DNA from 3 places in the Rhodoferax sp. MLSD5-FHT05B10 genome. Region 1 is predicted to be linked to each of the others. Evidence: predicted binding sites of a transcription regulator. Region 1 holds the regulator's gene; each other region holds the start of a gene.
The links. The regulator NrdR, encoded in region 1, represses ribonucleotide reductase genes. The targets are predictions, from matches to a motif close to CACNANATNTNGTG.

Region 2: a site for NrdR is predicted at 4,613-4,626, ahead of AC1Q5W_RS10815 (ribonucleoside triphosphate reductase). Genes of this name have one in related genera too.
Region 3: a site for NrdR is predicted at 5,739-5,752, ahead of AC1Q5W_RS07535 (ribonucleoside-diphosphate reductase subunit alpha). Genes of this name have one in related genera too.

What each region holds. Positions count from the first base shown of each region.
Region 1 covers NZ_JBXAFT010000003.1:311,360-319,181, reverse strand. The annotation lists gene AC1Q5W_RS06715 (pilus assembly protein) at 1-2,665, opposite strand, end outside; gene AC1Q5W_RS06710 (pilus assembly PilX family protein) at 2,695-3,276, opposite strand; gene AC1Q5W_RS06705 (PilW family protein) at 3,263-4,198, opposite strand; gene pilV (type IV pilus modification protein PilV) at 4,195-4,782, opposite strand; gene AC1Q5W_RS06695 (GspH/FimT family pseudopilin) at 4,776-5,420, opposite strand; gene nrdR (transcriptional regulator NrdR) at 5,508-5,957, opposite strand; gene glyA (serine hydroxymethyltransferase) at 5,977-7,221, opposite strand; ZMP/ZTP riboswitch at 7,266-7,399, opposite strand; gene AC1Q5W_RS06680 (lytic transglycosylase domain-containing protein) at 7,417-7,822, opposite strand, start outside.
Region 2 covers NZ_JBXAFT010000006.1:27,663-35,484, forward strand. The annotation lists gene recQ (DNA helicase RecQ) at 1-1,091, shown strand, start outside; gene AC1Q5W_RS10800 (hypothetical protein) at 1,104-1,397, opposite strand; gene AC1Q5W_RS10805 (anaerobic ribonucleoside-triphosphate reductase activating protein) at 1,620-2,282, opposite strand; gene nrdD (anaerobic ribonucleoside-triphosphate reductase) at 2,335-2,529, opposite strand; gene AC1Q5W_RS10815 (ribonucleoside triphosphate reductase) at 2,565-4,583, opposite strand; gene AC1Q5W_RS10820 (ATP-binding protein) at 4,732-7,062, opposite strand; gene AC1Q5W_RS10825 (threonine ammonia-lyase) at 6,967-7,822, shown strand, end outside.
Region 3 covers NZ_JBXAFT010000004.1:65,868-73,689, reverse strand. The annotation lists gene ffh (signal recognition particle protein) at 1-530, opposite strand, end outside; gene AC1Q5W_RS07560 (cytochrome C assembly family protein) at 608-1,414, shown strand; gene AC1Q5W_RS07555 (PP0621 family protein) at 1,411-1,638, shown strand; gene AC1Q5W_RS07550 (two-component system sensor histidine kinase NtrB) at 1,639-3,387, shown strand; gene AC1Q5W_RS07545 (sigma-54-dependent transcriptional regulator) at 3,366-4,847, shown strand; gene ampD (1,6-anhydro-N-acetylmuramyl-L-alanine amidase AmpD) at 4,840-5,448, shown strand; gene AC1Q5W_RS07535 (ribonucleoside-diphosphate reductase subunit alpha) at 5,849-7,822, shown strand, end outside.

The DNA.
Region 1 (7,822 bases):
ACACCCGTCCCTGAAGGTCTCCGGCATAGGCTCCAATGATCTGCTGGTTGCTGTTGAGCACCAAGCGGATACCGCCTAGGCCATTGCTGGTTTTCGAGTCTGTGGTGATCTCTTTGAGGAGTTGCCCCGTACCGGTGTTGACGATGAACAAACTGGCCTTGCCTGACTTGCTGTCGTAGCCGTTACCGAAAATGGTGACCCAGTCTCCACTGACGGTAATGCCGCTTTGGGGTTGCGTCAGCACGCTGCCCAATTCGGCAAACGCAGTAGTCGTGTTGGTGGATACGGTCGGGAAAGCAGGGTCGGGATTGATTTCCCACAGTACGGCACGACCATTCATGCCCAGCGGATTGGTTGCATTGAGGGCAAAGACCGATTTGGCCCCTGCACCTGTGGTGCCGACGACGATGTTGCGCCAGCCCGTGGCTGGCGTGCCGGTTGTCAAATCGGGGGTTGAGACATAGGCGTCGGTTTCGATCAAGGGGCCGTCAACCGTGTAGGTGTGGGCATAGGTGTAACCGCTTTGCGTCAAGGACTCCAGTTTCCCCAATACGGATCGAGGAACGTAGGCAAACACTTCGCGGCCGCCGGCGTTGGTCCCAGTACCTTCGGCGAAGGCGTGGACCATGCCATCATTGGCGCCGACGATCAACACCCCTTCGGTACGAGCCGCCTTGGCCGTCATGTAGGCAGCGTAGCCCGACAGGCCCGGTGTGTTGGCGGGTAGTTGTTCATACAAGGGATTGGTGTTGTTCTTGACGAATGCAGGGGTTGAGTTGACGATGTCGCCCAAAACGGCACTGCGTTTGCGCAAACCTATGCCTTCCTTGGTGCGCACTCCGCGCAGGAAATCAACAATGTCGGATGTGACACTGTTGCTCATCTGCATATTGGTGTTGGTGCCCTTCAGGCTGTTTGCTGCGGTGGTGATTTGTGCGTAGGTGAAGGGAACCGCCTGTTTGCTGGCATCAGCCCACACCACAATGTTGCGGTTACCCGGGACCGGCAGGGTTGTTACGCCGGTAGGCTGTCCGTTGGAATCGGTACTGATAACCTGCCACACAGTGCTGTCATTGCCTCCGCTGTTGGTCAAGTCAATCATCTGCAAGTTGCCCCACCAGCTTCCGCTGGTGTAGTAGGGAATAAATTTCCTGGTATCTGTCTGCAGTGTCACCGCCGTCGCTGCTACGCCAGCCTGTGAAAATTGCTGGCCCGCAATGCTGCCAATGACGTTGCCCAGGTCGGTGGTGAATTGCTGTGCATTGCTCACCGTCAGAAAGTCTCCGCCGCCATTGTGCGCGGCATGGCGCATGTCATCAATGGCGGAGTAGGTGTCTGCTGTGGGTTTAACCCAGGCCAGGGTGCCGGCCTTTGCCTTTGCCACGTCGGCATCGGTCATCGTTCCGGGTGCACCAAAACTCACCATGTAGGTGGTCATGTTCTGCCAGAACGGTGGGTCGGTGGGGTTGCCCTTGCCGTTGTCGTTGGCCAGGTCGGTACGCAAATCAGTGACCCAGTATTTCATTGCGATGTCCGCTAGGGTGTCGCTGTAGCCACCGCTGCCACTGGGCAGATCGGACTTGCCCTTGTTTCGGACATCGTTTGTGTCACCCGGTGTGTATTGGTACGTCTTGGTTGAGTCGAGGGCGTAGGTAAGTGCCGGTCCTTTCTTGGAGTCGACGTTGCCAGGGGACGGTGGCGAGGAATCGTTGTAGAAACCGTCCGTGATCATCAGCGTGTAGGAGCGACGGCACGACAGGTGATCAGTGGCTTTTTCGGACGGGGGGGACCACGGTTTGGTGCCCCACGGGCCGGTATTGGCCGTGCTCTGGTAGTACTTCCCTGCGTTGTCCAGCGCGGTGCGCAGGGGGGTTCCGCCGTTGGCCACGCGACCGTCCAACCAAGTGTAGAAGGCCGTTTGCGCCACCGCAAAATCGGTCATGGTGCTCAGGCTGCTGTAAATATCGGTATAGGCCAGCCGGAAGTTGTCCGCCTGGTTGACAAAGGCGCCGGAGAGCCCGGTCTTTGCCGCCAGGATGCGCTTGTAGTGGTACGCTTTCCAGTTGGCGTAATTCTGGCGTTCCTCGTCGAGGGTGCAGGTTGTGCCGGCGCAGTCAGTCCGTGTCCCGTTATGCGGTCCAAATGGATTGGCAGACTGCGAAACGGTATTGAACTTGAACGTGGATTTTGTAACGTCATACCGATCGTAAATCGTGGTGTCCTTGATGGCATTGGACGTGGAGAACGTTGTCGGATCGACCCCGGCTTTGGGCAAGTAGACCGTGAGGGTCGATGTGAGCAAAGTAGCGTTGGACTGCAGGACGCCGGCAACATAACCCGGCCCATAGGTCTCTTTGGGGTCGTAGAACAACTTGTTATTGACGGGCGATGACTGGCGCATGTCGGAGGCCGACAGGCAACTGGTGGTCAAGCCGGGAATGTTGCTGGCAGACAGGCCGTCCTTGGTCAGCGCGTCGTTCACGTGCTTGGCGTAGACGCAGTCCCAGTCCATGGAGCCCGACGTATCCAGCACCAAGGCGATATTGGGTCGCACGTTCACAGTCTTGCTCAAGAGGGGGGTTTGCGATACCGTGGCGCCGACTGTGCCGGTGGCTGCAAGCAAGCACAGGTGCAAGCCGGTTCGGCGGAGGAATGGGGTTTGCATGGGGAGTCCTTTCAAGCAAGCTGCGCGCTTTATTTCATGGTGACCACAGACTGGAGCCAGATCTCGGAGCCTTTGGGAACATTGCCGTCCTTGGTGGCGCTCACTTCCGGGCCAAAACCCCGGGCTGTTGTGACGAACACTTTGGTATCTCCGGTTGCCAGATACTGGGACATGCATTCCGGTGGCCGTTTGAAGTAGGTCACGGCTCCGGCGTCACCGGAAGCCTTGAATTGGGCGGCCGTCAGCGTCTTCAGATTTCCGGCCAGGATCCATGGTGTGACCGCGCCGTCAATGGCATCCCAGTTGCTCATGATCTCCCAGCTGTATTTGACGCCGGCACCGACCGGTGCGGCTTCGGGAGCAAATCCCTTGGTGCCATCCAGTGCGTTCAGCTGGACCTGTTCCTCGCAGTACCGCAGTGCCGCCTCGGCAGCTTGTTGCCCGAGAGCCTTCAACCGGCTCTGGTTGGCTACCTGTTCGGTAGAGGAGGCACCGCGGATGGACACACTGGCCAGGATGGACAGCACCATCAGCATGATCAGGACAACAATCAGCACGATGCCCCGCTGGCGCCCGCCTTGAGGGGGGGAGAAGGAATCAGGAATCCGCATAACCTACTCCATGGTTGCGCAGCAAGACCGTGGTGCGATAGGCTCGCCGCATTTTCCCATCCGTGATATCCACATTGTTTCCGCTGCAATCCTGGTAGGTGGGGTTGCTGGCGGCTTCCTTGAGATCTTGCAGCACCGGGTTTTCGCTGGTGACTACGACGCACACCCGGGCTGCCGCCACCTTGTTCCAGCGCTGTAGGCTCGTCCAGGCGGCGAGTGAGGCAACGGGCGTGTTGATCTCAGTTGCAGTCAGGTAGCCCATAACGGTCTGGCTGCTCAATACGGCCGGGTCCGTCACAGCAAAACTCAGCGACATGCTTTCTATGTTCTCCGCAAGTACCTGTGTTTGTGTCAGGTCGCCACTGCCCCGGCAGTTGAGCGCGTTGTTGGCAACGTAGAGTCGCGCTTGCATTTTGTAATAGCTGGGCGGGCCAGGGGTTGCTGCAACGCCCGTTCCAAGGCAGTCCTGCAGCAATGTCGGGTCTGTGGGGAGCGCTTTCTTGCTCCACTTTCCGGATGCAGGGTCACCTTCGTAAACTACGGCCAATGCTGCATCGCTACCGCTGGCGTTGCAGGTCAGGGCGCTTACGTTGGCGAGCTTGGTGTCTGTAAAGCCCGTGTCGCAGGCAAAGAGACTCCAGCCGGCTTGCCCCAGGTCGTTGACGGCCCCACCCGATCGGACTGGGTTGTAGCCGGCCCGGCGCAACTCCTGGGTGATAACGTCCAGGGCCATCTGGGCATCCTCATTCATTTGGGCTTGGGCTTGCGCGTTGCGTGTCGCGGTGCTGCCTGAGGTGTAAATCACCACTAGGGCGGCGACTACAACCAGTCCCAAAGTAATGGAGATCAGGAGTTCGATCAGCGTAACGCCGTTTTGGTGGTTGCGCGAGTGGGCAGGATGGTGCAGAGTGTGCCGTGTCATAGCTGCACCTTCATATAAAAGCAGCGCGGCAAATTCGCCAGGGCTTTGGCGGTCGCGGGGCAATTGTCGGCATTGATTTCGGTTGAGGTTCCATTTTTAAGGGTGTTGAGGACACCGGGTTCCTCCCAGACAATCCATAAATCGGCTTCGGTTGTGCTTTTGACCCCGCCAACGGTAGGGCGCGACAATTCCACGCCGCCCAGCGGAAGTTGTTTGCGTACGAGATTCTGGAAGCCTGTCAAATCGGCCGTTGCCAGAAGCAGCGCGGTATTGCAGGTCGGAAACGCGCACGGAGCTTCCGCCGGGGGCGCCGCATCCGTCAGCTTGGATACGTCGTAGTTGCCGGCGGCAAAACCGGTTTGGTTCAAGCGGATGATTTCGGCCAGCTCGTTGGCCAGCGCGCTCGCAACGGCGCGGTTTGCAGCATTTTTCTGTGCCGCTACGGAGTAGGCCTGCATGCCTGCCATTGCCAACAAACCGAAGGACATGAGCAAAATGGAAACCAGCACTTCCAGCAGCGAAGCGCCACGCTGCGTGCGCAGACTTCGGCTGGCGAAATGGCTTTGCGTGGATGCGTTTAGCATGCAGACTCCCCCTTTTGCAGGCGGACTCGACCAACAGAATTGAGGCACAGCGTACGGGCATAGCTTGCATCACTGTTCAGCGAACCGGGGGCATGAACCAGCCACCGCCCCTGTTGACCCACGGCACGGCCGTTGGCGTCGTAGATGATTTTGTTTCCGGTGGTGACGGCGCTTACCGAGGGGCTGGCACTGACTGCAAAAAAGTCGCCGATGCCCCGCAACGATTCTTGAACGCGCAAGACGGTGTCCGTGCCGTTGTCGAACGTGCCGTCCCCGTTTTCGTCGAGAAACACCACCCAGCCTTCCATCCAGCCACCGACAGCCAGCCCGTCTCCGCTGGAGCACGTAGGGGCGGCGGCCAGCGGGGCATTGCTGCGGCACATCGTGACGCTTTTTCCGCGTCGCATGGCCTCGCCGCGGGCGTATCGGGTGTCTCCGATGAAGCTGTTGACGGCCCTTGAAACCGTGGAGTTGGCAATCAGGCCCATGAAGGATGGCACAGCGATGGCCGCCAAGATGGCGGCAATGGTTACCACCACCAATAGTTCAATCAGCGTGAACCCGCGTTGCGGCAGTGAGCCGATGGGGCGTTTTCCGGGCGCTCGTCCGGTATCAGGGCAGGATGGTCTTTTCCACATGCCCCCGAGGTTCTGCGAAGCACGCCGGTTTGGCAACCGGCGGTTGACAACCGGGCAGATTGGGGAGATGAACGGTGGCCTATTGGCCTACCGCCGCACCTCGTCTACCAGCATCTTGAATTCGTCAATGTCTTCGAAACTGCGGTAAACGCTGGCAAAACGCACGTAAGCCACCTTGTCCAGCTTCTTCAGTTCGCGCATGACCAGTTCGCCAATGCGGGCGGAGGGCACTTCGCGCAGGCCCAGGTTGAGCAGTTTTTCTTCGATCCGCTCGATGGCGCTGTCGATTTGTTCGGTGCTGACCGGGCGCTTGCGCAGTGCCAGCTTGAACGAGGCCAGTAGCTTGGCGCGCTCGTACTCGATGCGCCGGCCGTCTTTCTTGACAATGGCCGGGTAGTTGACGTCCGGGCGCTCGTAGGTGGTGAAGCGCTTTTCGCACGAGCCGCATTGGCGCCGGCGGCGGATGAAGTCCCCATCTTCAGAAATCCGCGTTTCCACCACCTGGGTCTCGGAGTGGCTGCAGAAGGGGCACTTCATGGCTCGTGCAATCCCCGGATCAGCGGTAGACCGGGAAGCGGGCGGTCAGGGCGTTGACCTTGGCGCGCACCGCGGCAATGTTGGCCTCATCGCGCGGGTTGTCCAACACGTCGGCCACCAGGTTGGCGGTGATGCGGGCTTCCTCGTCCTTGAAACCACGAGTGGTCATGGCCGGGGTGCCGATGCGCACGCCGCTGGTCACCATGGGTTTTTCGGGGTCGTTGGGGATGGCGTTCTTGTTGATGGTCATGTGGGCACTGCCCAGCACGGCCTCGGCTTCCTTGCCGGTAATGCCCTTGGCGCGCAGGTCCACCAGCATGACGTGGCTCTCGGTGCGGCCACTCACAATGCGCAGGCCGCGCTGGGTGAGGGTTTCGGCCACGATCTGGGCGTTTTTCAGCACCTGTTGCTGGTAAACCTTGAACTCGGGCGTCAGGGCTTCCTTGAACGCCACGGCCTTGGCGGCAATCACGTGCATCAGCGGGCCACCCTGTAGGCCGGGGAAAATGGCGCTGTTGATGGCTTTTTCGTGCTGGGCCTTCATCAGGATGATGCCGCCACGGGGGCCGCGCAGGCTCTTGTGCGTGGTGGAGGTCACCACGTCGGCGTGGGGCACCGGGTTGGGGTAGACGCCTGCGGCAATCAGGCCGGCATAGTGGGCCATGTCGACCATGAAGATGGCACCCACGTCCTTGGCGACCTTGGCAAAACGTTCGAAATCGATGGCCAGGGAATAGGCGCTGGCGCCAGCGATGATCAGCTTGGGCTTGGTTTCGTGGGCCTTCTTCTCCATGGCGTCGTAGTCGATGGCTTCCTTGGCATCCAGGCCATAGGAGACAACGTTGAACCACTTGCCGCTCATGTTCAGGGGCATGCCGTGGGTCAGGTGGCCGCCTTCGGCCAGGCTCATGCCCATGATGGTGTCGCCGGGCTTTAGGAAGGCCAGGAAAATGGCCTCGTTGGCGGATGCGCCGCAGTGGGGCTGCACGTTGGCGGCTTCGGCGCCGAAAATCTGCTTGACGCGGTCAATGGCCAGCTGTTCTGCCACATCCACGTATTCGCAGCCACCGTAGTAGCGCTTGCCGGGGTAGCCTTCGGCGTACTTGTTGGTCAGCTGGCTGCCTTGCGCGGCCATGACGGCGGGGGAGGCGTAGTTTTCACTGGCGATCAGTTCGATGTGGTGCTCTTGGCGGGCGTTTTCGGCCAGGATGGCGGTCCACAGTTCGGGATCGGCTTGTTCGACGAGGATGTTGCGGTTGTACATGGCAGTCCTTTAAGACAATGAACCTTGTTCACATGAGATGAGACAAGGGCTGCCCAGGCGAACGGCTGAACGTGCCCGCCCTTGCAGGGTGGTCACGGCACGCTTCCCAGTGGTGTCCCACGTCAACGCCAAGAACCGCTGCGGGTTCAGACGCCTATCGCCAGTCGCGTGCAGGAGGATTTTACCTGACGCCGCTTACGAGTTGAAATGGCCGGCCAGGTTTTCGGTTGCATCCTGGGGCTTTACCGGGTGCGTCACCGGTATGGCTTGCGGCAGGATGGGCGTCGCCACCCGGCCCGATGCCACCATTTGCAGGCGGTTGTGCTCAGCCAGGACCTTGGCGGCATAGCCGCCATCGTCTTCCAGGTTGCCGGCGCCCACGTAGAATTTGAGGCCCCCTTCAATGGAGCCAGCGCGGGCAATGCACTCCTGCAGCACCTTGACGCCGACGCGCAGGTTGGAAACCGGGTCAAAGGCGGCGAGCTTGCCGCCGAAACCTTCGTACTTGTCGCTGTGGACCTTGGTCATGACCTGCATCAGGCCTTGAGCGCCCACGGAACTCTGGGCGAACGGGTTGAAGCCCGACTCGATGGCCATGATG
Region 2 (7,822 bases), on a different contig from region 1:
CCGAGACGCTGGTGGAAGCGGGCATCAACGCCCTGCCCTACCACGCCGGGCTGGACAGCAAGCTGCGCCAGCAGCACCAGGACCGCTTCCTGCGGGAGGAAGGCGTGGTGATGGTGGCCACCATTGCCTTTGGCATGGGCATCGACAAGCCCGACGTGCGCTTCGTGGCCCACCTGGACATGCCCAAGAACATCGAAGGCTACTACCAGGAGACCGGACGGGCCGGGCGCGACGGCCTTCCCGCCGACGCCTGGATGGCCTACGGCCTGCAGGACGTGGTCAACCAACGCCGCATGATCGACGAAAGCCCGGCGGCCGATGCCTTCAAGCAGGCCCTGCGCGGCAAGCTCGACGCGCTGCTAGCCCTGGCCGAGGCTACCGACTGCCGCCGGGTGCGCCTGCTCAGTTACTTCGGCGAGGCCAGCCAACCCTGCGGGAATTGCGACAACTGCCTGCACCCGCCGGCGGTGTGGGACGGCACAGACGCCGCGCGCAAGCTGCTCAGCACCATCTACCGCATCCAACAGTCCAGCGGCATGGCGTTTGGCGCCGGCCACGTAATGGACATTGTGCGCGGCAAGACCACCGAAAAAGTCACCCAGTACGGCCATGAGGCCTTGAGCACCTTTGGCATCGGTGCCGGTTTTAGCGAATTGCAGCTGCGCGGCGTGCTGCGCCAGCTCATTGCTATGGGCGCCGTGGCGGTGGACGCCCAGGCGTTCAATACGCTGCAGCTCACGGAGCAGTCACGGGCGGTGCTGAAGGGGGAGGTGTCGGTGCAGTTGCGCGAATCGGTCTCGGCGCCGGCGGACCGCAAGCGGCGCTCCGGCGCGGGTTCCGCGGCGATCAAGGCGCCGATTGCGCTGGACGGTGCGGGGCTGGAGCGCTATGCCGCCTTAAAAGCCTGGCGCGCCGAGGTGGCCCGGGAGCACAACCTGCCCGCCTACGTGATTTTTCACGACGCCACGCTGGCAGCGATTGCCAAGCGGGCCCCACAAACCCTGGACGACCTGCAGGGAATCAGCGGCATTGGCGCCAAAAAGCTGGAAGCCTACGCGCAGGCGGTGCTGCGCGTGGTGTCGATCGACTGATGTGCCGGCGGCTCAATGCCGCTGAAAGCAGCTCTCGTACGACATGGCCGCACCGCTCATGGTGTTCTGCAGGCGGGCGATGGCCCGGCTGTGGCGGTCAGCGCCGTTCTTGTCGGCCAGATGCTGGCGGTGGTACTGCATCAGCGCGTAGAGCTTGGAGCGGCACGCGTCCAGGACGCCCGCGAAATTGAGCGCAATGTAGGCAGAGTGGTCGGCATTGGTATGGCGGTACTCGTCCGCCCAATAGTCGAACAACTGTCCTTGGTAAGTGCCTTTTTCAGGTACCTTGATCATCTCTTTGTGCATATCAACTGGTCAAAATGAAAGAAATAGATACTTTCAAAGCCGGTCAGCCTCTGTTCCAACGTGCTGGCGCTTTCTGGCATCCGCTGGGCAATATGACGCGCGGCGCCCCAAAACGGTTGACACGAACCTGAAATATGCCGGCCAGCGGCCCCGGCAGGCGCCCGATCGGCCGGACGGCAGGTATCCGCGCCAGGGCGAGCGCAGCGGGATCAGTGGGGGCCTTCAGGCCCGCCGCACGGCAAAATGTGCAAATTGCGCGGATAAATGCGCCATCTGCTCCGAAGAGATGGCAAATGGCATACCCTCCGGCACCCGGCACTCCTGCAGCGCCCAATGGGTGACGCCCAGGGCGGCCAGCTCATCCGCCAGCGCCTGCAAGGCGTCAGCGCCAAACAGGCCGGGGTGCCAGGTGGTGCGGCATTCATAGGCAACACCACTGGCCAGGAGGGCACGTAGCGCGTCGCGAGTACGCGGACCGCTGCCCGGGGTGCCGGTCAGGGCGTCGTGGCGGTCCAGGGGAGCCTTGATGTCCAGCCCCACCCAGTCCAGCAGCGGCAGGACCGCCGCCAGCCGCTCGGGGTACATGCCGCCGGTATGCAGGGCGGTCTGGAACTCCAGCCGCCGCACGGCGGCCAGTGCCGACGGCAAGGCGGCCTGCAGGGTCGGCTCGCCACCGGAAAACACCACGCCGTCCAGCAGCCCCTGGCGCGTCTGCAGAAAGGCCAGCACCTGGTCCCAACTCCAACCGGTGGCGGCGCCGGCGTCCAGCAGGTCGGGATTGTGGCAGTAGCCGCAGCGCCAAGGGCAGCCCTGGCAAAACACCACCGCCGCCAGCCGGCCAGGGAAATCGATGCTGGTCAGCCGGGTGAGGCCGCCCACGCGCAGGCCGGCAGCATCGGCCTGCGCATGCCGCGCGGCGGAAGAAGCCGGCGCGCTCTCAGTCCGCACAGCGCTGTTCGGCAAAGAACTGGCGCTCCTGGTGCTCACCCTGCTTGCCGATGTTGAAGCTGGCTACCGGACGGTGGTAGCCCATGACGCGGGTCCAGACCTCGCAGGGCTGGCGCTCGGCGTCGGTCAGTTGCACGGCAGCGCGGTTCACGGCGGTCATCTCGGTGGTGGAAATAGCGGTCATGGAAGGTCTCCTTTGGGGGGTTGAAAAAGCAAGGCTCAGGCCGCCAGCGCCAGGCGTTTGGCGGCCAGGCGTTCCTCGTCGCACACCGGGCAGAACGGGTGCTCGCCGGCCAGGTAGCCGTGGGTGGGACAGATCGAGAAGGTGGGCGTAACCGTGATGTAGGGCAGGCGAAAGCGGGTCAGCGCGCGCTTGACCAGGTCGCGGCAGGCCGCGCCGCTGGAGAGGCGCTCGCCCATGTACAGGTGCAGCACGGTGCCCCCGGTGTACTTGGACTGCAGCTCTTCCTGCCGCTCCAGTGCCTCGTAGGGGTCGTCGGTAAACCCCACCGGCAACTGCGAGGAGTTGGTGTAGTAGGGCCGTTCGGTCGTACCGGCCTGCAGGATGGCGCTCCAGCGCTTCTTGTCTTCCTTGGCGAAGCGGTAGGTGGTGCCTTCGGCCGGCGTGGCCTCCAGGTTGTAGAGGTGGCCGGTTTCCTCCTGGAAGGCGACGATGCGTGCGCGCACATGGTCCAGGAACCGCACGGCCAGGGCCTTGCCTTCGGAGCTGGTGATGTCGTGGCGGTCGGCGCTGAAGTTGCGCACCATCTCGTTGATGCCGTTCACGCCCAGGGTGGAGAAGTGGTTGCGCAGCGTGCCCAGGTAGCGCTTGGTATAGGGAAACAGGCCCTGGTCCATCAGGCGCTGGATCAGCTTGCGCTTGGTTTCCAGACTCTGCTTGCCCAGCTCCAGCAGACGGTCCAGCGCGGCCAGCAGCGCCGGTTCGTCCCCCGCGTGCAGGTAGCCCAGGCGGGCGCAGTTGACGGTTACCACGCCCAGACTGCCGGTCTGCTCGGCGCTGCCAAACAGGCCATTGCCGCGTTTGAGCAGCTCACGCAGGTCCAGCTGCAGGCGGCAGCACATGGAGCGCACCATGTTGGGCTCCAGCTCGGAATTGATGAAGTTCTGGAAATAGGGCAGGCCGTACTTGGCCGTCATCTCGAACAACGCGGCGGCGTTCTCGCTCTCCCAGGGGAAATCGGACGTAATGTTGTAGGTGGGGATGGGAAAGGTGAAGACCCGGCCCTTGGCGTCGCCCGTGGTCATGACGTCGATGTAGGCGCGGTTGATCAGGTCCATCTCAGCCTGCAGCTCGCCGTAGCAGAACGGCATCTCCACGCCGGCGATCACCGGCACCTGTTCGCGCAGGTCCTCGGGGCAATTCCAGTCGAAGGTGAGGTTGGTAAACGGCGTCTGCGTACCCCAGCGCGAGGGGACGTTCAGGTTGTAGACCAGCTCCTGGATGCACTGGCGCACGGCGGCGTAGTCCATGCGGTCCTGGCGCACAAAGGGGGCCATGTAGGTGTCAAACGACGAGAACGCCTGCGCGCCGGCCCATTCGTTTTGCAGCGTACCCAGGAAGTTGACGATCTGGCCCACCGCCGAGGACATGTGCTTGGGCGGACCCGCCTCCACCTTGCCGGGCACTCCGTTCAGGCCCTCGTGCAGGAGCGTGCGCAGCGACCAGCCGGCGCAGTAGCCACTGAGCATGTCCAGGTCGTGGATGTGCAGGTCGCCGCTGCGGTGGGCCTCGCCGATCTCGGGCGTGTAGACGTGCGAGAGCCAGTAGTTGGCCGTGACCTTGCCCGACACGTTCAGGATCAGCCCGCCCAGCGAATAGCCCTGGTTGGCATTGGCGTTGACCCGCCAGTCGGCGCGCGACAGGTATTCGTTGACGGACGACTCCACATTCACCAGGGTCTGGCGATCCGAACGCAGGGCGGCGTGGCGTTCGCGGTAGACGATGTAGGCGCGCGCCGTCTGGAAGTGGTTGGCGGCGATCAGGGTCTGCTCCACCACGTCCTGGATCTGCTCGATGGCGGGGGCCTGGCCGTGGAAGCGGTGGATCAGCACCTTCACCACCTGGGCGCACAGCAGGGCGGCTTCGTCGGCGCCGAATTCGCCACTGGCGGCGCCGGCCCGCACCAGCGCGGAGAGGATTTTGTCGGCGTCGAAGGGCGCGCGTTGGCCGCCGCGCTTGAGGACCTCGCGCGGCAGGGTGATCAGGGTATTTTGCATGGGCGTCTCCCGGGTTTTTGGATCGTAAACACTACCTATGGTGTGCACGATACCCTTCAGACACTACCTGTAGTTTGATTTGAAACAACAAAGGGGCGTGACTGTTTGTAACAAACAGCCTGTTTTCAACCAGTTTGGATGGAAAAGATCAGCCCAGAAAGCCCATGCCGCGCACCTCCCGCACCTCGGGCTTGATGCGGTGTTCCGCCTCCAGCTGTTCCAGAAACTCGCCCGGCTCCAGCGGCGTGTCCAGAATCACGGCCTGGCGCCGCACGGCCGCAAAGTCGCCCAGGCACAGCTGGTCCAGGGCAGCCAGCCGGGTTTGCAGCGCGGGCTGCAGCCGGCCGGCATCGCCCGCGCAGGCTTCCGCCACGAACACGGCTTCGCGCTGTGTCCGGGTCAGCGGCTTGAACTGGATCTTGAATGTGAAGCGGCGCAGCGCCGCCTGGTCCAGGCGGTCCATCAGGTTGGTGGTGCAGATGAAGATGCCGCGAAAACGCTCCATGCCTTGCAGCATCTCGTTGACCTCGGATACCTCGTAGCTGCGCTGCGCGCCACGGCGGTCCTGCAGGAAACTGTCGGCTTCGTCCAGCAGCAGCACGGCGTTCTCGGCCTCCGCGTCCCGGAACATGGCGGCCATGTTCTGCTCGGTTTCCCCAACATACTTGCTCATCAGGTCGCTGGCCTGGCGCACCATCAGGGTCTGGCCCAGCGCCGTGGCAATGTGCTCGGCCAGTGCGGTTTTCCCGGTTCCTGGCGGACCGTAGAAGCACAGGGTACCGTGACCGCGCGCCTGCAGCGCCTGCACCATGCGACCAATCTCGAAACGGCTTTCCACATGGAGCAGCCCCAGGTCGTACCGGGTGACGGCAGGCGGACGCCCGGCATCCAGTGCCCGGTTGCCCAGGGCCAGGTCTGCATTGCGGAGTTGCCGCTCGATCAAGGCCTCCAGACCCGGCTCCTCCCCGCCCTCCGGTGCACCGGGAGCGGCCAGTCCGGCAAAACGCGCCGCCGTCTGGATTTGCGCCGGCGTCAGGCCCTTGCGGCGGGTCAGGCGGGCCACAAACGCATCGGACACCGCCACTCCGGCCAGGGTCTTGCGCACCAAGGCCTCGCGCGCACCCGGTGGCGGCGACTTGAGTTCGAGGTGGTAGGCAAAGCGGCGGCGAAAGGCCGGGTCGATCTGCTCGATCTGGTTGGTGACCCAGATGGTGGGCACGGCGTTCGATTCCAGCACCTGGTTGACCCAGGCCTTGCCGCTGACACTGCTGTTGGGCGGCGCGGCCGTGGCATCGGCGCGGGCCATGCGGTGCGCCGCCTCACTGGTCAGGGGCGGGAACACGTCCTCCACCTCGTCAAACAGCAGGGCCGCCTGAGCACTCCCCTTGAGGAACACCTGGGCGATCTGCAGCGAACGGTAGCGGTCGCGGCCGCTCAGGGAGTTGCCGTCGCGGTCGGCGTACTCGACCTCGAACAACTCCAGCCCGGCCGCCTGCGCCACCACCTTGGCCAGTTCGGTCTTGCCAGTGCCGGGCGGGCCATACAGCAGCACATTGATCCCCACCTCCTGGCGCGCCACGGCGTTGGCCAGCAGGGCGCACAGCACCCGGGCATCTTCGGCCACAAAGGCGAAATCGTCCAGCCCCAGCGGACTCTTGCTGGACAGGCGGGTGAACACCGCCATCAACTCGGCCTGGTCGCGGTAGGCGCGCATCAGCACCGGTGGCAGTTTCTCGCTGACCTTCATCAGGTCGGCCAAGTCGGTGATGTTGTGCTCGGAAATCAGGTTTTCCACCAGCCCGATGCGCTCCAGCCGGGAGCCGGCGCGCAGGGCCTCGGCCACCTGCTCGGGGTTGACACCGGCGACCTCGGCAATCGCGGCATAGGCCTCCGGTGCATTGTTCACCTTGAACTCGACCAGGATTGAGCGCATGTCACGCTGGTAGCGGGCCAGCGTGCCGTACAGCAGCAAGGCACGCTCGGCCTTGTTGAGCTGCAGCAGCCCCGCCAGAGCGTTGATGTTTTTCTCCACCAGCGTGGACTGGCGCTTGAGCGCATGGCGCAGCCACTCGCCGGTTACCGTCAGCACCGCAATCAGATCCTTGGGCTGGTCTTTGGCGTATTCATCCAGGAAAAAATACAGCGTGGCCTCGTCGTACGGGCCATGCCAGACGCCGTAACGGCCCAGGAATTCCGCCGCGTCCAACGCGTCGTGCCCGCGCCAGAGTTCATTGCCGGCGCAACGCCGCCCCAGGAATTCACGCAGGCGGGCCAGTACCGACACCGGCCACACCAGGTGCCGGCCGGCCAGGCCCACGATGCCATTGAAGTCCCGGCGCACGTTCAGGCCGGCGCCCTGGCGCGCCGCCAGGGTAAGAATGAAATGCGAACACATCAGGTCCAGCACCGGCGCCTCCAGCAGGCCCGGCGAGGGAATCAGGTGCCCGTTCAGGGGCTGGGACAGCGAACGCTTGGCCATCAAACGCCTCCGGCACAGGGGTGTGCAGGGTTCACCATACTGCAGACCGGCGCAAGATGGAAGCCTCGCCGGGAAAATTCGTGCAAAACGGATGACAATGCGCCCATGGTTGAATACCCCGACATCACCGCTGCGGCCCAGCGCCTGCACGGCCACCTGCTGCAAACGCCCTGCGTGGCCTCGCAGACCCTGTCCGACATCACCGGAGCCCAGGTCTTCCTGAAGTTCGAGAACCTGCAGTTCACCGCCTCCTTCAAGGAACGGGGTGCCTGCAACAAGCTGGCCCAGCTCACGCCGGAGCAGTCTGCACGCGGCGTCATCGCCATGAGCGCTGGCAACCATGCACAAGGGGTGGCTTACCATGCCCAGCGGCTGGGGCTGCGCGCGGTCATCGTCATGCCGCGCTTCACACCGGGTGTCAAGGTGGAACGCACACGCGGCTTTGGCGCCGAGGTCATCCTGCACGGCGACACACTGGACGAAGCCCGCAACCACGCCTTGGCGCTGGCCGAGCAGCAGCAGCTCACTTTCATCCACCCCTACGACGACGCGGCCATCGTGGCTGGCCAGGGCACGGTGGCGCTGGAAATGCTGCAGCAGGTGCCCGACCTGGACACCCTGATCGTGGCCGTGGGCGGTGGCGGCCTGATTGCCGGCATGGCCACAGTGGCCAAGGCCTTGCGCCCGGCGATGGAAGTGGTGGGTGTGCAGACGGTGCGTTTTCCCGCCATGTTCAACGCCGTCAAAGGCACCCACCACC
Region 3 (7,822 bases), on a different contig from region 1:
TCCAGCGCGGCCAGGCCAATGTCCACCGGCTTCTGGTCCGGGCTACTGGGGAACCATTCGGCACCCGCCTGCGCCGTCACCGTTTTCAGCTGCTCGATGGCGGCTGGCCGGTACACGTCGCCCGACACCGTCAGCACTTTCTTCCTGCGCTTTTCAATCAGGTGCTTGGCCAGCTTGGCGGTCGTCGTCGTCTTGCCAGCGCCCTGCAGGCCGGCCATCAGAATGACGGCAGGAGGCTGGGCGGCCAGGTTGATGTCGCTCACGCCCTCACCCATGGTGGCCGCCAGCTCCTTGCTGACGATGCTCACCAACATCTGGCCGGGTTGCAGAGACCCCATGACCTCCTGGCCCAGGGCCTTCTCCTTCACCCGGGCGATGAAGTCGCGCACCACCGGCAAGGCCACATCGGCCTCCAGCAGGGCCATGCGCACCTCCCGCAACATGTCGGAGACGTTGGTTTCGGTGATGCGGGCCTGGCCACGCATTTCTTTGACGAGGCGGGAAAGTTTGTCGGAAAGAGCGGAGGCCATAAGACGTATTCCGTTGCACGGAACCTGGTGTGAAAGCCAGCCTGGGCTGGCAGGGAGCAAAACGCTAAACTGTACGCATGATTTTAGCCAGTACGTCCCCCATTAGCCTGACCTTGACTGTTTTGGCTGCCGCAGCCTACGCCTGGCCTGCCGTGCGGGCCAACCGCATCAGTCCGCGCTCGGCACGCGCCTGGGTGGCCGTGGCCTGGCTGTTGCACGGCGCCGTTCTATCCTGGAGTCTGCTGGGCGCACAAGCCCATTTCGGTTTTGCACCGGCGCTGTCGGTCACCGCCTGGCTGGTGGCGGCCGTTTACGCGGTCGAGAGCCAGATATTCCCCCAGCTGCCGACCCGCTGGACGCTGTGCACCATCGGCGCCGCAGCGGTACTGATCGCCCTGCTCTTCCCCGGCAGCCCCATGCCGGCCACGGCATCGGCATGGCTGCCCCTGCACCTGGCTTTTGGGGTCGCCTGCTACGGCCTGTTCGGCACTGCCGTGGTACACGCCTGGTTCATGACGCGGGCGGAGAACCGCATCCGCCACGCGGAAGATCCGCACAGCGGGCTGCCGCTGCTGACCCTGGAGCGCCTGACTTACCGTTTCGTCGGTGCCGGCTTTGTGCTGCTCAGCGCCACGCTCCTTGTCGGCGTGGTGTTTGAAGAATCTCTGTACGGCCATGCCCATGGCTGGCGCTGGGACCACAAGACCGTTTTCTCCCTGCTGGCCTGGGTCACCTTTGCGGTGCTGCTCATCGGGCGTCGCGCCTTTGGCTGGCGCGGCAAGCGGGCGGTGCATGTGCTGTACACCGGCTCGGCCTTGCTGTTGCTGGCCTATGTCGGCTCGCGCTTCGTGATGGAAATCGTCCTCGGGCGCACGCCATCATGAGGTTTCTGCTCCTATTCCTGGCCGCGCTGCTGATCGCATGGCGCTGGCGTGCCTGGCGCGCCACACAGGCGCCGCTGACCCGCCCCAAGAGGCCGGACACGCTGGCGCCGCAGACCATGCTGCAGTGCCACCAGTGCGGCGTCCACATCCCGGCCAGCGACGCCGTCATCGGCACGCACGGCACCTACTGCAGCATCGCGCACCGGCAGCAAATGGAACCCTGAATGGACGCATTGGACCCCGCTCACTCGTGGTTTGATCCTACCGTCCTGCAGGCGCCACCCGAAGCGCCGGAGGATTCGCACGAGCTGGTCCGTCTGTGGCAGGGTTTCATGACGGCACGGCTCACCCTGGGCCTAGTGCTGGTGGTCCTGCAGATCGCTCTGTTCGTCACCGGCACCTTGCACAGCTTGGCGCTGATTGCCATCAGTGCCGTCTATTTCTCTGGCACGCTGGCCGCGCGGTTCTACATGCGCCCCCGGCCTCTGGGCCAGTCGTTCAACCGGACCTGGGGCGCACTGGTGGGGCTGGACGTCCTGACGTTTTCCGCCCTGCAACTGCTACCGGGCAGCAGCATCAACTACACCCCGCTGTTTGCCCTGCCCATCCTGCACGCCTCCGTGCTGGGGTCCTTGCGGTTGGCACTCGGCACGGCAGCAGCCGTCACCATGCTGCTGCTGGGCAACACCCTGTGGACCTACCTGCACGGCCCCGCCGATGCCACACCCTACTTTGTGCAGTCGGCGCTCAGCGGCGCCGGCTACTTTGTCATTGCCCTGCTGGGTAACCAGCTCTCCAACCGCCTGGCCAGCGAGGGCCGGCGCGCCCGCCTGAGCCAGCTGGCCGTCACCATCCAGCGCCAGGTCAATGAGCTGGTGATCGAATCACTGCCGGACGGGGTGCTGATCGTGGACGACCGGGGCTGTGTCCGCGCCGCCAACCCGGCAGCACGGGAATTGCTGGGCTCCCCGTTGATCGCGCACGCGTCCGTATTCGACCTGCGCGACGAGCCCGGCTGGAAGCCCTTGCTCAACCTCACCCGCCTGAGCGTGGGTACCGGACAAAGCCACGAAGAAGACGTGACCATCCGCCACCATGACCACGGGCCCCGCCGGGTACGGGCGCGCACCCGCCTGGCCGCACCACACGGGCCGGAAGGGGAAAGCCTGTGCGTCCTGTTTTTGCAGGACCAGCGCGAGCTGGAAGCGCGCATGCGAACCGAAAAGCTGGCCAGCATGGGACGCCTGTCGACGGCGGTCGCCCATGAAATCCGCAACCCGCTGGCTGCCATTGTCCAGGCCAATGCGCTGCTGGAAGAAGACCTCACAGACCCCAAGCTGAAGCAGCTGACCCTGATGGTCAGCCAGAACGCCAAGCGACTGGAAAAGATCGTCCTCGACATCCTCAAGGTCTCCCAGGCACAACCCCACGACCAGACACACCCCTTGACCGCCCTGGCACTGAGCGAATGGACGCACCGCATTTGCAGCGACTGGAGCGCCCAGAACGCGTGCCAGCGCCAATTGCTGACCCCACCGGGGCCCCAGGGAATAACCGTCCGCTTTGACGCCGACCACCTGCGGCGGGTGCTGGTCAACCTGCTGGACAATGCGCGCCGTTACGCCACGCAGCAGCCAGAAGCGATCCAGGTCAGCACCAGCATCACCGGTGCGCAACACGCAACCCTTTCCGTTTGGAGCGATGGCGCGCCCATGGACCAGTCGGTGGAGAGCCATCTGTTTGAACCCTTCTTCTCATCGGAAAGCCGGTCCAGCGGACTGGGTTTGTACATTTGCCGGGAATTGTGCGAGGGGCACGGCGCGACCATTGCGTACCAACGCAGTTTCCGCAACGCCCGCGGCCAGTCCACCGACGGCAATGAATTTGCCATCACCTTCCTGCGCACCAATACCCCCACTACCGTACCCACAACCGAGGCCACCGCGACCCCATGGCAAGCCACACTGCATTGAGCAACGCACAGATTCTGGTAATCGACGACGAGCCGGATCTGCGCACCCTGTACGAACTCACCCTGCTGCGTGAAGGCTACCGGGTGGAAACCGCCGGCAGCGTGCAGGACGCCTGGCAGCTGCTGGACGCCCAGCACTTCGACGTGGTGATCACCGACATGCGCCTGCCGGACGGGCTGGGCATCGACATCCTGTCCACCATGAAGGTCCGGCAGCGGCCGGAACGCTGCATCGTGATCACTGCGCACGGTTCGGCCGAAAACGCGGTGGAGTCGCTCAAGGCCGGCGCGTTTGACTACCTCACCAAACCGGTAGACCTGAAACAGTTCCGCGCCGCCATTGCATCGGCGGTGCAAGACGCACCCACCCGCAGCACGCCCGTGCGCGCGGTGGCGGGGACGCCTCCATCCGGAGCAGCGCCCGCGACCGTCAGCGGCCAGGCGGCACTCGCGCGCCTGGCGGGCAACTCTGCCGCCATGCGCAGCGTCAAGGAGCGCATTGTCCGGGTCGCCCGCAGCATGGCACCGGTACTGGTACGGGGTGAGTCCGGCACCGGCAAGGAACTGGTGGCCAGCGCCCTGCACGCCAACAGCCACCGCGCAACCGGCCCCTGGGTCGCCGTCAACTGCAGTGCCATACCGGAGAACCTGCTGGAAGCGGAATTCTTCGGCGCCAGAAAGGGCGCCTATACCGGATCGACCCACGACCGGGAGGGCTTTTTCCAGGCTGCCAAGGGTGGAACCCTGTTTCTGGACGAAATTGGCGACTTGCCCCTGGCCATGCAGTCCAAGCTGCTGCGTGCCATTCAGGAACGGTGTGTGCGCCCTCTGGGTTCCAGCCAGGAGGAGCCGGTGGACGTGCGCATCATCAGTGCCACGCACAAGGATTTGCCGGCCGAGGTTCAGGCCGGCCGGTTCCGCCAGGATCTTTTTTACCGGCTCAACGTCATCGACATCTTCATTCCCCCGCTGCGCGAGCGGTGCGAGGACCTGCCCGCGCTGTGCCAGACGCTGGTGGCCCGGATTGCCGACGAATCGGGCATGCCCGTGCCACGCCTGTCGCACGATTTCATGGAGCAGCTGGCGCGCCAGCCCCTCAACGGCAACGTGCGCGAGCTGGAGAACCTGCTGCACCGTGCGGTCGCGCTGTGCGATGGCGACGAGTTGCAACTCGACGATCTGCACACACCGACCAGTGGCTTGATGCCGCTGGAAGTCCCCGCCACCGCAGCGCCGCCCGCAGCCGCCGCCACGCCCGGCCATGCGGAGCTGCCCACCGATCTGCAAAGCCATCTGGATCAGCAGGAGCGGGAAATCCTGATCAAGACCTTGGGCGAAACCGGCTTCAACCGCACCCTGGCAGCCAGCCGGCTGGGCCTGAGCCTGCGGCAAATCCGCTACCGCATTGCGCGGCTGAAAATCAACGTCCCCGCTTCCCGGGACGAGGGCTCCGATGCCTGAGGCGCAGCACTCCGGATCGGGCCTGTGGCAAGACGGCTGGTACCACTTTGCGCGCCGCCTGCCGTCACCCAACTTCGGTCCGCGCCCGGCCTTGGCGCAGATCGACCTCATCGTGCTGCACTCCATCAGCCTGCCCCCGGGTGTCTATGGCGGCTCCCAGGTACAAGCCCTGTTCACCAACCAGCTCGACTGGGAACAGCACCCCTACTTCAAGCAGATAGAAGGCCTGCAGGTATCGGCCCACTTCTACATCCAGCGCGGGGGCGAGATCTGGCAGTTTGTCAGTTGCGATGACCGTGCCTGGCACGCCGGTGTCTCGCACTACCGGGGGCGTGCGCAATGCAACGACGACTCCATCGGGATCGAACTCGAAGGCCTGGAAGGCGACACATTTGAACCGGCGCAGTACGAGGCACTGGAAGCCCTGTGCCCGGCACTGGCCCAGCAGTACCCGATTGCGCATCTGGCCGGCCACGAACACATCGCGCCCGGGCGCAAGGCGGACCCCGGCCCCGGCCTGGACTGGGCCCGGCTGCGGCAAAGTCTGGGGTTCGCGCCTCAGTGTTTTCCCGGAATGGCCCGGCACCCGAAACCGGATTGATTTTTGTGCCGCCGCCTGGGTGGCACAACACACGCCCCCGCATCGGCCGATCTCAGTCCATCCGAAACGACGGCTGCACGCGCCTGCTGCCGTCAAATGCCGCCGAAAGCGGCATCAGGACTGGATGCATTCTCCCGGACTCCCACAGGACAAGGCCTGCGCGGCCCTGTCGGCAGGGCAACGCCGGCGTGCCGCACGGCAGCGCACGGGTAGCACATCTTGCAGCGGTCCGTGCGCCAAGGGGGCTTTGACCAAAAACGCTACAGGTAGTGGCTTGTAACTGTCACAGACCCCATATATAGTGGGCACCGTCTCCACCGTCTTTTCGACAATCGCATCTCGCAGGACGGTCGCCGAGTGCAGCCCAACCCAAAAAAATACGGATCACGACGAGGAAATCATGCAATCTGTTTCTAGCACCCCCACCCCGGCTTCCAGCCCCTTCGCACACCAGACACCCATGGCGGCCGAAACCGCCCACAACCTGCTGGCCCACTACCAGATCATTCGACGCAACGGTGCGGTCGTTCCCTTTGAGCCCAACAAAATTGCCATCGCCATGATGAAGGCCTTTCTTGCGGTGCACGGCACCCAGGGAGCGGCATCGGCCAGCGTGCGCGAAACGGTCGACGGACTGACCCAGCAGGTCATCCGGGCGCTCATGCGTTCGCGCCCCGGCGGCGGCACCTTCCACATCGAAGACGTGCAAGACCAGGTCGAACTCGGGCTCATGCGCGGCGGCCACCACGAAATCGCCCGCGCCTATGTGCTGTACCGCGAGCGCCGCACCCAGGAACGCGCCCAGCATGTCGCCCAGGAAGCGCCGCCCGCGCCGGTTCTGCATGTGCTCGAAGATGGACAGCGCGTGGCGCTGGACCTGAGCCGGCTCCAGTCCCTGATCGAGGCCGCCTGTGCGGGCCTGGGCAGCGACGTCCAGGCGGCCCCCATTCTGGCCGAGACCATGCGCAACCTGTATGACGGCGTGCCCATGGACGAGGTGTACAAGGCATCCGTCCTGGCCGCCCGCACCCTGATTGAAAAGGACCCCGACTACACCTACGCCACCGCGCGCCTGCTGTTTCACAGCATTTCACGCGAAGTGCTGGGCCGTGACGTGGCGCCCGTCGACATGGCACAGGCCTACGCCGACCACTTCCCCGGCTTCATCAAGCAGGGCGTGGACGCCGAGTTGCTGGACGAGCGCCTGATGCAGTTCGACCTGAAGCGTCTGGGCGCAGCCCTCCAGGCCGGGCGGGACCTGCAATTTGACTACCTGGGCCTGCAAACCCTGTACGACCGCTACTTCCTGCACGTGGGCAAGGCCCGCATTGAATTGCCCCAGGCCTTCTTCATGCGCGTGGCCATGGGTCTGGCACTGAACGAGATCGACCGCGAAGCCCGCGCCATCGAGTTCTACGAGGTGCTGTCCTCCTTCGACTTCATGTCCTCCACGCCAACGCTGTTCAACAGCGGCACGCTGCGCTCCCAGCTCTCCAGTTGCTACCTGACCACCGTGCCCGACGACCTGGACGGCATCTACGAATCGATTAAGGAAAACGCCCTGCTGTCCAAATTCGCCGGCGGTCTGGGCAACGACTGGACACGCGTGCGTGCCCTGGGCGCCCATATCAAGGGCACCAACGGCGAATCGCAGGGCGTGGTGCCGTTCCTGAAGGTGGTCAACGATACGGCCGTGGCGGTGAACCAGGGCGGCAAACGCAAGGGAGCTGTCTGCACCTACCTGGAAACCTGGCACCTGGACATCGAAGAGTTCCTGGAGCTGCGCAAGAACACCGGCGACGACCGCCGCCGCACCCATGACATGAACACCGCCAACTGGATTCCCGACCTGTTCATGCGCCGCGTGATGGAAAAAGGCAGCTGGACCCTGTTCTCACCTTCCAACGTGCCCGATTTGCACGACCTGTTTGGCGCGGATTTCGAGAAAGCCTACGTAGCATATGAGGAAAAGGCCGCCCGCGGCGACATCAAGCCCTCCCGCACGGTGCAAGCCACGGACCTGTGGCGCAAGATGCTGACCATGCTGTTTGAGACCGGCCACCCCTGGATCACGTTCAAGGACGCCTGCAACGTGCGCTCCCCCCAGCAACACGCCGGCGTGGTGCACTCCAGCAACCTGTGCACCGAGATCACGCTCAACACGTCGGACACCGAGACAGCGGTCTGCAACCTGGGCTCCGTCAACCTGCGCCAGCACTTGAAAGACGGCGCACTGGACCACGACAAGCTCAAGCGCACCATCGCCACCGCCATGCGCATGCTGGACAACGTGATCGACATCAACTACTACGCCGTCAAGAAGGCGCGCGACTCCAACCTGCGCCACCGTCCGGTCGGCCTGGGTGTGATGGCT